Regions from separate parts of the Streptomyces sp. H27-D2 genome, predicted to be linked through region 2. Evidence: riboswitches for the same ligand, from Rfam matches in the RefSeq annotation. Region 2 holds a riboswitch; each other region holds the start of a gene.
The links. Region 2 has a riboswitch for cyclic di-AMP ahead of QMK28_RS15220 (C40 family peptidase). Riboswitches for the same ligand answer to the same signal wherever they lie in the genome.

Region 1: it holds a riboswitch for cyclic di-AMP, as region 2 does, so the genes downstream of both, QMK28_RS05775 (M23 family metallopeptidase) here and QMK28_RS15220 (C40 family peptidase) in region 2, are expected to answer to the same signal.
Region 3: it holds a riboswitch for cyclic di-AMP, as region 2 does, so the genes downstream of both, QMK28_RS17965 (M23 family metallopeptidase) here and QMK28_RS15220 (C40 family peptidase) in region 2, are expected to answer to the same signal.
Region 4: it holds a riboswitch for cyclic di-AMP, as region 2 does, so the genes downstream of both, QMK28_RS13600 (transglycosylase family protein) here and QMK28_RS15220 (C40 family peptidase) in region 2, are expected to answer to the same signal.

Annotation. Positions count from the first base shown of each region.
Region 1 covers NZ_JAYMZR010000009.1:8,774-11,972, reverse strand. The annotation lists gene QMK28_RS05780 (M16 family metallopeptidase) at 1-701, shown strand, start outside; cyclic di-AMP (ydaO/yuaA leader) riboswitch at 935-1,090, shown strand; gene QMK28_RS05775 (M23 family metallopeptidase) at 1,104-1,964, shown strand; gene QMK28_RS05770 (GntR family transcriptional regulator) at 2,186-2,869, shown strand.
Region 2 covers NZ_JAYMZR010000033.1:40,967-44,165, reverse strand. The annotation lists gene QMK28_RS15225 (ATP-binding protein) at 1-429, shown strand, start outside; gene QMK28_RS15220 (C40 family peptidase) at 669-1,142, opposite strand; cyclic di-AMP (ydaO/yuaA leader) riboswitch at 1,146-1,330, opposite strand; gene QMK28_RS15215 (ATP-dependent Clp protease proteolytic subunit) at 1,866-2,135, opposite strand; gene QMK28_RS15210 (M28 family metallopeptidase) at 2,392-3,199, opposite strand, start outside.
Region 3 covers NZ_JAYMZR010000043.1:38,545-41,743, reverse strand. The annotation lists gene QMK28_RS17970 (PP2C family protein-serine/threonine phosphatase) at 1-948, shown strand, start outside; cyclic di-AMP (ydaO/yuaA leader) riboswitch at 1,183-1,338, shown strand; gene QMK28_RS17965 (M23 family metallopeptidase) at 1,350-2,432, shown strand; gene QMK28_RS17960 (aldo/keto reductase) at 2,642-3,199, shown strand, end outside.
Region 4 covers NZ_JAYMZR010000028.1:20,791-23,989, forward strand. The annotation lists gene QMK28_RS13590 (cytochrome P450 family protein) at 1-3, shown strand, start outside; gene QMK28_RS13595 (LysM peptidoglycan-binding domain-containing protein) at 118-1,119, shown strand; cyclic di-AMP (ydaO/yuaA leader) riboswitch at 1,375-1,544, shown strand; gene QMK28_RS13600 (transglycosylase family protein) at 1,548-2,240, shown strand; gene eno (phosphopyruvate hydratase) at 2,486-3,199, shown strand, end outside.

The sequences.
Region 1 (3,199 bases), on a different contig from region 2:
CCCTGGGCGAGTGGACCGGGGACACCGCCGAGCCCCGCCCGGCCCCGCCGGTCACCGCCGACGACACCGGCCGGGTGGTCATCGTGGACCGTCCCGGAGCGGTCCAGACGCAACTGCTGATCGGCCGCATCGGCGCGGACCGGCACGACCGCGTCTGGCCGGCCCAGGTGCTCGGCACCTACTGCCTGGGCGGCACCCTCACCTCCCGGCTGGACCGGGTGCTGCGCGAGGAGAAGGGCTACACCTACGGCGTACGGGCGTACGGCCAGGTGCTGCGCTCGGCGCCGGACGGCAGCGGCGCGGCGATGCTCGCGATCAGCGGCTCGGTGGCTACCGAGGTCACCGGACCGGCGCTCGCGGACGCCTGGCAGGTGCTGCGCCGACTCGCCGCCGACGGGCTGACCGACGACGAGCGGGACATCGCGGTGCAGAACCTCGTCGGCGTCGCCCCGCTCAAGTACGAGACCGCGGCGGCCGTCGCGAACACCTTCGCGGACCAGGTCGAGCAGCAGCTCCCGGACGACTTCCAGGCGCAGCTGTACGCGCGCCTGGTGGAGACCGGCACGGTCGAGGCGACCGCGGCCGTGGTCAACGCGTTCCCGGTGGACCGGCTGGTGACGATCCTGGTCGGCGACGCCTCGGTGATCGAGGAGCCGGTGAAGCAGCTCGGCATCGGCGATGTGCGGGTGGTCACCGGCTAAGGGTGCGAATCACCGTAAAGCGGTGAAAGTGCGGCTGTGAAGCCGTCGCGCCCCCGGATCCCGGCGAGCCCTCGGCTTGCCGGGATCCGGGCTTTTGTCCGCTTTGTTGGGGTCGGTTGTGTCAAACATGTGTGGCGTGCGCGACAAAAACCCGGATTTGTTTGCCGTTTGAAAGATGTCCCGTTTAGCGTCGGTGCGGCTGCCCGTCAGACCCCCGTCGCATCAGCGGCACCGGGCAGTCATCGCCGAGTCCCCCGAAGGCGCGAGCCTGGGGAGCCGGGGACCCAATCAGTCCCTGGGGTGAATCGGGCGCCTCTCCGGAGGGGCCCGTAGGAGACCTTCCTGCTCCGAACCCGTCAGCTAACCCGGTAGGCGAGAAGGAAGGAAAGGAACCGCCACTTCATGGCATTCATCCGTGCCAACGGCAAGCACCGCCGCCCGAACCGCGCCGTGCGAACCGGTGCGAACGCCGCGGGCATCGCGACCCTCGCCGTAGCCGGCGTCGTCGGCGCCGTCGCCTCTCCGGCCATCGCGGCCGAGAACTCCGTGCCGAAGGTCGAGCAGACGGGCCTCCAGCAGGCCATCGTCATCGACGGCACGCTGGCTCAGAACCTCGACGACCAGGCCACCGTCCAGCACAGTGCCGCGGACGTGACCCAGGCCCGCGAAAAGGCCGAGGCCGACGCCATGAAGCAGGCGGCCGACGCGAAGAAGGCCGCCGAGGCCAAGCGCAGGGCCGCCGCCGAGAAGGCGGAGAAGGCCAAGGAAGCCCGCGAGGCCAAGGCTGAGAAGGCGCGTCAGGCCGAGCCCCGCGCCGCTCGCTCCGAGGGCCGTACGGCGATCAAGCCCAACGGCAGCGGTTACGTCTCGCCGATCTCCGGCTCGTACGTCTCCACCCAGTACAAGGCATCCGGCGGCGCATGGTCCTCCGGCAGCCACACCGGCATCGACTTCCACGCCGCGTCGGGCACCGCTGTGCACGCCGTCGGCGCGGGCACCGTCGTCGAGGCCGGCTGGGGCGGCGCGTACGGCAACAACGTCGTCATCAAGATGAACGACGGCTCGTACACGCAGTACGGCCACCTGTCGTCCAGCAGCGTCACGGTCGGCCAGAGCGTCACCGCCGGCCAGCAGATAGCCCTGTCCGGCAACACCGGCAACACCACAGGGCCGCACCTGCACTTCGAGGCCCGCACCGGTGCGGAGTACGGCTCGGACATCGACCCGATCGGCTACCTCCGCTCGCACGGCGTCAGCGTCTGACCGTACGGCCCGCATGACTTGTACGACCGTCGGACTCGTCCGACCGAAGAGTCCGCGACAGCGATCGCGACACCGAAGCCCCGGCCCCGGCCGGGGCTTCGGCGTTTCTCCATGGAGCCGTCAATTCCACTGCGCTATCGGAATTTCCCGCCGCGTGTCATAGAGTCGGTGAACTGGCGCTGATCAACCGCGTTTCGCGGGGATTAAGACGGAGGTTCGCGATGGCCGGCCGCGGTATTTCCGCACACTCGGTGTGCGGCGCGATCCGCGACGATATCGTTTCCGGAACCCTGCCCCCCGGCAGCCGTCTCGTCGAGGAACTGCTCGCCCGGCGCTACGGCGTCTCGCGGGTCCCGGTGCGCGAAGCGCTGCGCGTCCTGGAGACCGAGGGCTTCGTGACGTCCCGTCGGCATGTGGGCGCCTGCGTCGCCGAGCCGACCGAACGCGAGGCCGCCGACCTGCTGGACGTCCGCGCGCTGCTGGAGCCGCTGGGGGCCGCACGGGCCGCTCAGCGGCGCACCGAGGCGCACCTCAAGGTGCTGCGCGGGCTGGTCCGGCTGGGCAGGGAACGGGCGCGGCTGGGGCAGCTGAGCGATCTGCGGTCCCTGGACGGCTGGTTCCACGAGACCCTGGCCGGGGCGTCCGGCAGTCCCGGCCTGGCCGCGCTGCTCACCCAACTGCGGCGCAAGGCCGACTGGATGTACCCGCCGGAGCCGCCGGCGCGAGCCGTCGGGACCTGGGACGAGCACGGCGCGCTGGTCGACGCGGTGACCCGGGGCGACGCGGCGCGGGCCCGCGCGGTCGTCAGCGCGCGGCTGGAGCGCTCGCTCGCCGCGTACCGGCCCCGGCGGGCGGCGGTGAGTTCTTTGAAACCTTCCGCACACACAGGACGCGGCCGAATTTAACAGCGGTCCCGTATACAGCGGGAGGGGAATTCTTTCGGCAATTCCCGCGCGCGCAATACGGAATGCGATGGCGGCGGCGGTGGCGGCTCCGGCGATAAAGCGGGCCGGGCGGGGAATCGGGCCGCGCGGAAGAGCACGTCGGGAGATCCGGAAGGCGGGGCCCGGATCGCGACCGGCGCGAGGGCCGGCTGAAGAACGAGACCGCCGCGAGGCCGGCGGAGAAGCGACGGGCCGCCTCGGTCTTCGTCCGCGCGAAGGTCTCCGTCCGCGCGAACGACGGGACCGCGGCGACCGGATGCGATGACTGCTCAACCGGTTGCCGCGGTCCCG
Region 2 (3,199 bases):
GAAGTATCCGTCACCCTGCCGAGCACTCCGGTGTCGGTTTCCACGGCGCGCGCCTATGTCACCGGCCTGCTCACCGATTGGGGGCTGCCGCCGGGAGCCGACATCCGGGACAGCGTCCGGCTGATCGTCTCCGAACTCGCCACCAACGCGGTCCAGCACACCTTCGGCCAGTCGCCCACCTTCACCGTGCAGGTCCAACTCGACCGGGACGAGCAGCTTCGCGTCGGGATCACCGACAGCCACCCGCGCTGGCCGCAGCGGCTGCCCGCGGCGGTCCAGCAGGACAACGGCCGCGGCATGGTGATCATCCGCTGGCTTGCCGCGGAGGCCGGCGGCCGGATGTCCGTCACGCCCACCGAGGAGGGCGGTAAGACGGTCTGGATCACGCTGCCCTGGCCCTCGGCGACGCCGCTTCAGGGTGAGCGCTGATCCTTGCGGGGGCTGTTCGGCTCGGCCGGGACCGGCCCACCGGCCTTCCCCGGTTCGGTGATCCTCCACGATCACCGAACCGAGGAAGGCCCGGCGGGGCCGGTTCTACGGCCTCAGCTCTACGGCCTCAGCTCTACGGCCTCAGCTCTACGGCCTCAGCTCTACGGCCTCAGCTCTACGGCCTCAGCTCTACGGCCTCAGCTCTACGGCCTCAGCTCTACGGCCTCAGCTCTACGGCCTCAGCGCACCCGTCCGTACCAGACGCTGCGCGTCCAGATCCGCTCCAGGCGCACGACCGATCCGCTCTTGGGCGAGTGCCAGATCCGGCCGCGCCCGGCGTAGATCCCCACGTGGTAGACGCCCCGTCCCGAGTGGAAGAAGACCAGGTCGCCACTCTTGCGGTGGGACGCCGAGATATGTCGGGTCTTGTTGTACTGGGCCGCCGCGGTGCGCGGCAACTGCTTGCCGACGCGCTTGAACGAGTAGAGCGTGAGCCCCGAGCAGTCGAAGCGGTGCGGGCCGCTGGCCCCGTAGCGGTAGGGCGAACCCTTCTTGGACGCCGCGATCTTGAGTGCTTCGGACGAGTGCCCCGACGCTTCGGCGGTCGGGGCGAAACCCGGGGCCAACGCGGTGCCGCCGACAGCGGCGATGGTGAGAGCCGAGATGGTGCCTGCCCGGGTGAACAGTGCGGGGACGTGAATTCGCGCAGTCATGCGCAACCCTTCGTCAACCGCCTGCGAAAGATGACCTGTCGGGTTCGGGCAGGCGAAGTTGCCCGGCCGTTTTCACGGCTTCACCCCAAGGGGCGACCGGTGTGTCCGGTCGGCCCGCCGTGCTTGGGTCCTCCGCTCCTGCCGATCCACTGGTGTCGACCAGTCATCCGGTACGGCGGCAGGATTCGGCGTCCGCCCGGACCGCCCCACCGAGGCGGCGGGGGCTTGTCGTCCCAGGGATCGTCACGCACCTCGGCCACCGGTTCCGAGCCGAAACGCCCTATTGTGACACTCGCCACTTCTGACCCATTCAGGTGACACGGGCTGATTCGCTCCTGGTGCGCGACCCCCGAGGAGTCCCGTACCAGGGGCGGAATGGACACCTCCGCCAAACGCCCGGGCGCTCCGTGCAAGTTGATCAGCGCAATACGTCTGCCTCCGGCTACGCCGAACAGGTGATCCCATTCGGTGCGTACGAGCGACTACAGCGGGTCGCCCCACCCCGATCCGCATCGGTCCGATCGCGGATATCGGGCTCGGCGGGCAATGCGCTCAACGGCTGGGGCCGGTCCCGGAGCCGGCTCCGGGACGGGGATCAGCCCTTATATCACCCTCCGGGTAGGGGCGGCAACGAGACCCGGCGCGCGCGGCGCTCCCCATCCAGCACCCGCAGCGCCCGCGCCGGCGCGTTCATGGGCGGCTCGCGCTCGCCGCGCTCGTGCGTCAGGGCCGGACCGGGGCCTGCTTGCGGCTGCTGGTCGGCCCGTCCACCAGGCCGTAGGCCACCGCGGCCTCGGCGTCGAAGATCTTCTCGCGCTCGATGTCCTGGCTGATCCGCGCGGCCGGGCGGCCGGTGTGCCGTACCAGCAGCTCTTCCAGCAGGGCGCGGACCCGCTGCATCTCCCGGGCCTGGATCTCCAGGTCGCTGGCCTGGCCGTGGAACGGCTCGCTGACCGACGGCTGGTGGATGAGCACCCGGGCCGTCGGCAGCATCACCCGCCTGCCCGCCGCAGAGCACCGCGGCCCGGACGCCGGGGATCGGCGACCGGGCCGCTAGGGCTGACGGTGATGCGGGCTGTGCTCCCGGTGCCCGCGTGTGCCGCGGGCGCCGGCGGCTGTGGAGCCGGCTGTTCCGGGTGGTGCTGTCGGTTCCGCCGCCGCGGGCCGCGCCGGTGACGCCGCCCGCACTGCTGACGCGGGCCCGGCCGGTGTTTCGGGTGCCGGGGGCGGCGGCCCGCAGCGTCCGGGGTCAGGAGCTGAGCTGCCAGACCGCGTCGGCGATGGCGTCGCTGTTGGTGTCCAGCGCCTTGTCGTCGATGTTCGCGGTCGTGTCGCAGGACGCGTGGTAGCAGGGGTCGAAGGCCTCGCCGGCCTTGCCGCCCCACTTGTCCGCCTGCTCCTGGGTCTTCTTGTAGTCCGCGCCGGAGAAGAGGCCGCCGACGGGTATCCCGGCGTTCTTGAAGGAGGCGTGGTCGGAGCGGCCGTCGCCCTCGGTCTCGATCTCGGTCTTGATGTCCTTGGCGGCGTACCAGTCCTTGAACGTCTTCTCGATCGCGGGGTCGTCGTCGTAGACGAAGTAGCCCGGGTTCGGCGAGCCGATCATGTCGAAGTTGAGGTAGCCGCCGATCTTCGAACGGTCGCCGGTCGACAGCTTGTCGACGTAGTGCTGCGAGCCGATCATGCCGAACTCCTCAGCGCCCCACCAGCCGAACCGCAGGTGCTTGGTGGGCTTGAGATCCGCCTTGGCGACGGCGAGCGCGACCTCCAGGATGCCGGCTGAGCCCGAGCCGTTGTCATTGATGCCGGGACCGTCGCCGACCGAGTCCAGGTGCGCCCCGGACATCACGACGTCGTCGGCGCTGCCTCCGGGCCAGTCGGCCACCAGGTTGTAGCCGGTGGCGCCGTTGTAGTCGAACTCCTGGACGGCGGTGGTGAATCCCGCCGCGTCCAGCTTCGCCTTGAGGTAGTCGATGGAGGCCTTGTAACCGGCCTCGCCGTGGGCGCGGTTGCCGCCGTTGGCGTCGGCGATCGACTGCAGTTCGCCGAGATGCGCCTTG
Region 3 (3,199 bases), on a different contig from region 2:
GACCACACCGAGTCGCTGACCGAGCTGGCCACCGTGGTGACGGTGGCCGGGCTGGCCATCGTCATCAACCGGCTGGTCCGGCGCAGCGGCCGGCGGCTGGAGTCGGTCCGTACGATCGCCGAGGCCGCGCAGCGGGCCGTACTGCCGACGCCCCCGGCCCGTATCAGCGGGCTGGCCGTGGCGGCGCGCTATGAGGCGGCGCAGGTGGACGCCAGGATCGGCGGCGACCTCTACGCGGTGCAGGCCACCCCGTTCGGCGTACGGCTGATCGTGGGCGACGTACGGGGCAAGGGCCTGGAGGCCGTGGAGGCGGTGGCGATCGTCATCGGGGCGTTCCGGGAGGCGGCGGAGCAGGAGCCGGACCTGGAGGCGCTCGCGGGGCGGCTGGAGCGCGCGCTGCGCCGGGAGGGCGGGCGGCGGGAGGGGCTGGACCAGTTCGAGGGCTTCACCACCGCCGTACTGGCCGAGATCCCGAACGGTGCGGAGGGGCCGGGCGTCTTGCGGGTGCTCAACCGGGGCCATCCGGCGCCGCTGCTGCTGCTCGCGGACGGCTCGGTGCGGGGCGCGGAGCCGTCCGCGCACGCCCTCCCGCTGGGCATGGCGGACCTGGGCGTCTGGCCGGACCGGGCGGACGAGCTGGAGTTCCCCGAGGGGGCCACACTGCTGCTCTTCACCGACGGGGTCACCGAGGCGCGGGACGGCGGGGGCGTCTTCTACGACCCGCTGGAGCGGCTGCGCGGGCGGACCTTCCCGGGGCCGGACGAGCTGCTGGACGGGGTGGTGGCCGATGTGGCGCTGCACACGGGCGGCGCGTCGACGGATGACATGGCGCTGCTCGCGCTGCGGAGGCCGGGGCGGCGCCGCGTGTGGACCGGTTGGGAACCGGGTGCGGAGCGGGTACGAGCTGTGCCGTCGGGGCCGGGGACGAGCTCCGTTCCGGCCGCGTGAATTCGCGCCTACGTTCCGTAACCGGCGGACGCGCCTCCGTATAACGACTGACACACGATCAGCGTCGAGCGGTTTCCCTCATGAGGTCAACTCGCCCCTATCCGCTACCTCATGCCCCACTTGGTCCTTGTCAAAGGCGGGACAGTTTCCGGTGAAGGCTTGGACTCCCGCCTCCCTGTCTATTAACGTTCGATAACGCAGCGCGGTCGTAACAGCCGCCACTAGAGACGGCACCGCGCGCAGTCGCCGAATCCCGCACCACAGCAGTACCGCACCGCCCAGGGAACCGGGGAACCAATCTTTGGGGTGAATCGGGTCGAACCTGACCCGTAGGAGACCTTCCTACTCCGAACCCGTCAGCTAACCCGGTAGGCGAGAAGGAAGGAAAGGAGAGCGCCCTCGTGGCGTCCAACAAGCCTGCCCCCGAGGCTACGTACAACCCGTTCGGCCCCTACGGCTCCCCCGCGGAGCCCGGCCTCGGGTACGGCGATCAGCCCCTGGGCGAGTGGAATCCCACCGAAGAGTCCATCGCCCCGGTGCGTGGCAGGCACCGCGTCGCCAAGCAGCGCGGTGGCGGTATGGCGCGCAGCGGCGCCGTTCTCGGCGTCGGCGTGATCGCGGCGGTCGGCGCGGGCGGCATGGCCACCGCGAAGGACAAGCCGCGGGTACCGATCTCCATGCCTGACCTCTCGACCGTCGCCGACAGCCTCCCGGACGCGAAGTCGCTGCCGGGCATCGGCGACTTGATATCCGACGGCTCCGACACGGACGTGAGCGCCGCCGAGCTGGCGACAGCCGCGGCGCCGCTCACCCAGGCCGGGCTCACCGACGCCGAGGCCGACAAGGGCGCGGACGCCGGCGAGGCCCTGCGCGCCCGCATCCTCCAGCAGGCCGACCAGCAGCAGGCCGCGGCGGACCAGGCGTCGCTCGACGCCTCCTCGCGCAGCGCCGCCGAGCAGGCCGCGGGCCAGGCGTCGAAGACGAAGTCGGACGCCGAGGCCAAGGCGAAGGCCGAGAAGGCCGAGGCCAAGCGCAAGGCGGAAGCCGCCGCGGAGAAGAAGGCCGAGGCCGAGCGCCGCGCCCAACTGGCCAAGAGCTTCGTCCTGCCGGTCGCCTCCTACACGTTGACGTCGAGCTTCGGCCAGGCTGGCGACCTGTGGTCCGCGAACCACACCGGCCAGGACTTCGCCGCCCCGACGGGCACCCCCGCCAAGGCGCTGCACAGCGGCACCATCAAGTCGGCCGGGTGGGCCGGCTCGTACGGCTACCGCATCGTGCTGCAACTGGATGACGGCACCGAGCTCTGGTACTGCCATCTCTCATCGATGGTGAAGACGTCGGGCCAGGTGAACACGGGCGACGTGATCGCCCGGGTCGGCGCGACCGGCAACGTCACCGGCCCGCACCTGCACCTTGAGGTACGGCCGGGCGGCAGCCCGATCGACCCGATGGGCTGGCTGCGGGAGCGCGGGCTTCAGCCGTAGGGCGGGCTTCGCGGTCGTGGGGCGGGCTTCGCGGTCGTAGGGCGGGCTTCAGCCGTAGGGCGCGAGCGCGGGGGGCGCGGGCCGGGATCTGCGCGCCCCCCGCTTCCACGCCTCGCGCCCCTCCCGCCACGCCCCTCCCACCGCGCTACGCCCAACTCCGTTGGTCACCATATGGAATAAAAGCCACGAACCGCGCGTTGGAAAAACCCATGACTGACACGACGAAAGAGATCGGCAACACGAAAAAGATCGGCAACCTCGACGTATTCCCGTTCACGCTCGGAGGCAATGTCTTCGGCTGGACGGCTGATGAGGCGCAGTCCTTTGACGTCCTCGACGCCTTCACCGCAGGCGGCGGCAATTTCATAGACACCGCAGACGTCTACTCGGCCTGGGTGCAGGGCAACTCCGGCGGTGAGTCCGAGACCGTCATCGGCAACTGGCTGGCGTCCCGCGGCAACCGGGCCGGCGTCGTCGTCGCGACGAAGGCGGGCGCGCACCCCGACTACAAGGGGCTGGCCGCCCCGACCGTCAAGTCGGCCGCCGAGGAGTCGCTGCGCCGCCTGCAGACCGACTACATCGACCTGTACTACACGCACTATGACGACCCGTCGGTCCCCGTCGAGGAGATCATCACGGCGCTGGACGACCTGGTGAAGTCGGGCAAGGTCCGCGAGATCGCCGCCTCCAACATCACCCCGGAGCGCCTCGAAGCCTCCCTCGCCTTCTCCGAGCGCGAGGGCCTCGCCAAGTACGTCGCCGTCCAG
Region 4 (3,199 bases), on a different contig from region 2:
TGACAGATTGTCAACTGCGTGACCTTCGCGTGATCTCCACTACATCGACTTGTGACAGCCGGACGCCCCGACTACCTTCTACCGACAACTCACACTCGCCGCTCGAAAGGCAACCGCATGCGCACCGGGAACGGTAAGCACCGCCGCCCCCGTCAGGCTCCGGCCATCGTCGTCGCGGCGGGGGTGACCGGCGCGAGCATAGCCATGCCGCTGCTCGGCGCCACCGGCGCGCACGCGGCCGACGCATCGACCTGGGACCGCGTCGCGCAGTGCGAGAGCGGCGGGATGTGGAGCTCCAACGGGGGCAACGGCTATTACGGCGGGTTGCAGCTGACGCTGGAGACGTGGAAGCAGTACGAGGGCACGTCGTACGCGCCGCGCCCCGACCTGGCCAGCCGCTCCCAGCAGATCTCGGTCGCCGAGGCGATCCTCGGCGACAAGGGGCCGGACGCCTGGCCCAGCTGCGCGGTGAACGGCGGACTGCTGGCCGACGGCGCCGCGCCCGACGTCGACCCGGGAAGCACCACGCGCCCGTCCACGGAGCCCACGGACGGCGCCTCGGACGACGCGACCGCCGCCCCGGACGCCGCGAAGTCGGCGAAGCCCTCGGACGGGGCGACCGGCAAGGCGACCCCGGACAGTGACGCGAGCGACGCCGCGAAGGCCAAGGCGAAAGCCAAGGCCAAGGGCGAGTCTCAGGCCGGCGCCCAGGGCGCCGGCGGCGACGCCGAGAAGACCCCCGCGCCGGGCGCGTCGAAGGGTGCGGACGACCCCACCTCCATCCCGGGCCCGGTCGAGCGGAGCGAGTCCGCAGCCGCGGGCAAGCACCGGGGCGACACGGACGCGAGCGGCTCCGACGAGGAGGCGGGCGACGTCGCGGACTTCGACCGCTCCGGCGGGCGGCACGCCTCGCGGGACGGCGGCGCGGAGCGCGCGGGCGGGCTCCAGGGCGGCGGCTACACGGTGCGCTCCGGCGACAGCCTCTCGGCCATCGCGGCGCGGCAGGACGTGCACGGCGGCTGGTCTTCGCTGTACGACGCCAACGCGAAGGTGGTCGGCTCCGATCCGGACCTCATCCGCCCTGGTCAGCAGCTCGATCTGAGCCAGAAACCAGGGTAGTTGATGACCGTATGTCCGGATTCGTTCGAGTGAGACATGGCTCTCGTCCACAATTGGCCAAGTCTCAACTGTCCGATCTATCCGGACCGCCCCCCACCTGCACGGATGTGCATTCCTGAGGGGCAAGAGGGGGCGATGCCCCCGAACTGCCGGGGTTTGAAATGACCCCGGGGGTCGTGTTTATGGTCGGACCGCTCGCCACAGCGGGCACCGTCGAACACCACGCCGAATCCTGCCGGTGTCCGAGGGGTAGTCGACGCGCAAGCGCCGATGGCAGGAGCGGGGGAACCAGGTAAGTGCCGGAAAGGCCCAGCGTTACGGGCCCGAAGGCTTGGGGTGAAGCCACGTGTGTCAGCACACGCGGCCGGGCAACTCACATGGCCCGAACCCGACAGCTCACCTCGTAGGCGTCGGTGAGGAAACGAAAAATGCTTACTTCCAAGGGCAAGCACCGCCGTCCCTCCAAGGCTGTCCGCGTCGCCGCTCTCGCGGGTGTCGCCAGCGCCGCGATCGCCGTGCCGCTGATGGGAGCCTCCTCGGCTTCCGCGGCCGACGTCTCCACGTGGGACAAGGTCGCCCAGTGCGAGTCCGGCGGCAACTGGTCGACGAACACCGGCAACGGTTACTACGGCGGCCTCCAGTTCTCGAACTCCAGCTGGGCAGCAGCGGGCGGCACCCAGTACGCCGCGCGTGCCGACCAGGCCTCCAAGGGCCAGCAGATCACCGCAGCCGAGAAGCTTCTCGCCCTCCAGGGCCCGGGTGCCTGGGCCTGCGCCGGCGCCGGCAACCTGACCGCCGGCGGCTCCGCTGCCGACGTCGACACCAGTGGCTCGGGCGACGCCCCGGCCGCGCAGCCGAAGGCCGCCCCGAAGCCGCAGGCCCCGCAGCAGCAGGCGCAGCCGAAGGCCGCTCCCAAGCCGCAGCCGAAGCCGGAGACGCAGACCGTCCAGCCGCAGCAGAAGTCCACCGGCTCGGGCAACTACACCGTGAAGTCGGGCGACACGCTCGCGAAGATCGCCGACGCTCACGGTTCCAGCTGGAAGTCCGTCTACGAGAACAACAAGTCGACCGTAGGCGGCGACGCCGACCTGATCTTCCCGGGCCAGAAGCTCTCCGTCTGAGCCGTCCAGGACTGATCACCCCATAAAGACCCCCTGACCGGGTGCGCCCTCCCCCGAGCGCATCCGGTCAGGGTTTTTTCGCGCGGATTCGGCTCGGTTTCCGCTCGGTTTTCCGCTGGGACGCCGTCTCGCTGAACGGGCGACCGACCGGTCACCCCGCCGGTGCGGCTAGGCTCATGCCGCAAGAGCCAAGAGACTTTCTTCTGAATCTCACAGCTACATGTCACAGCCTGAAGGAGACACTCGTGCCGTCGATCGACGTCGTCGTAGCCCGCGAGATCCTCGACTCGCGAGGCAACCCCACGGTCGAGGTCGAGGTTGGCCTCGACGACGGCAGCACCGGCCGTGCTGCCGTCCCCTCCGGCGCCTCCACCGGCGCCTTCGAGGCCCTCGAACTCCGTGATGGTGACAAGGCCCGGTACGGCGGCAAGGGTGTGGAGAAGGCCGTCCTCGCCGTCATCGAGCAGATCGGCCCGGAGCTCGTCGGGTACGACGCCACCGAGCAGCGCCTGATCGACCAGGCGATGTTCGACCTGGACGCCACCCCGGACAAGTCCTCGCTCGGCGCGAACGCCATCCTCGGCGTCTCGCTGGCCGTCGCGCACGCCGCCTCCGAGGCCTCCGACCTGCCGCTCTTCCGCTACCTCGGCGGTCCGAACGCGCACGTCCTGCCGGTCCCGATGATGAACATCCTGAACGGCGGGTCGCACGCCGACTCGAACGTGGACATCCAGGAGTTCATGATCGCCCCGATCGGCGCGGAGTCCTTCTCCGAGGCCCTGCGCTGGGGCGCCGAGGTCTACCACACGCTCAAGGGCGTGCTCAAGGAGCGCGGCCTGTCCACCGGTCTGGGCGACGAGGGCGGCTTCGCGCCGAACCTCGCCTCCAACCGCGAGGCGCTCGACCTCATCCTCGAAGCCATCACGAAGGCCGGCTACACCCCGGGCCAGGACTTCGGT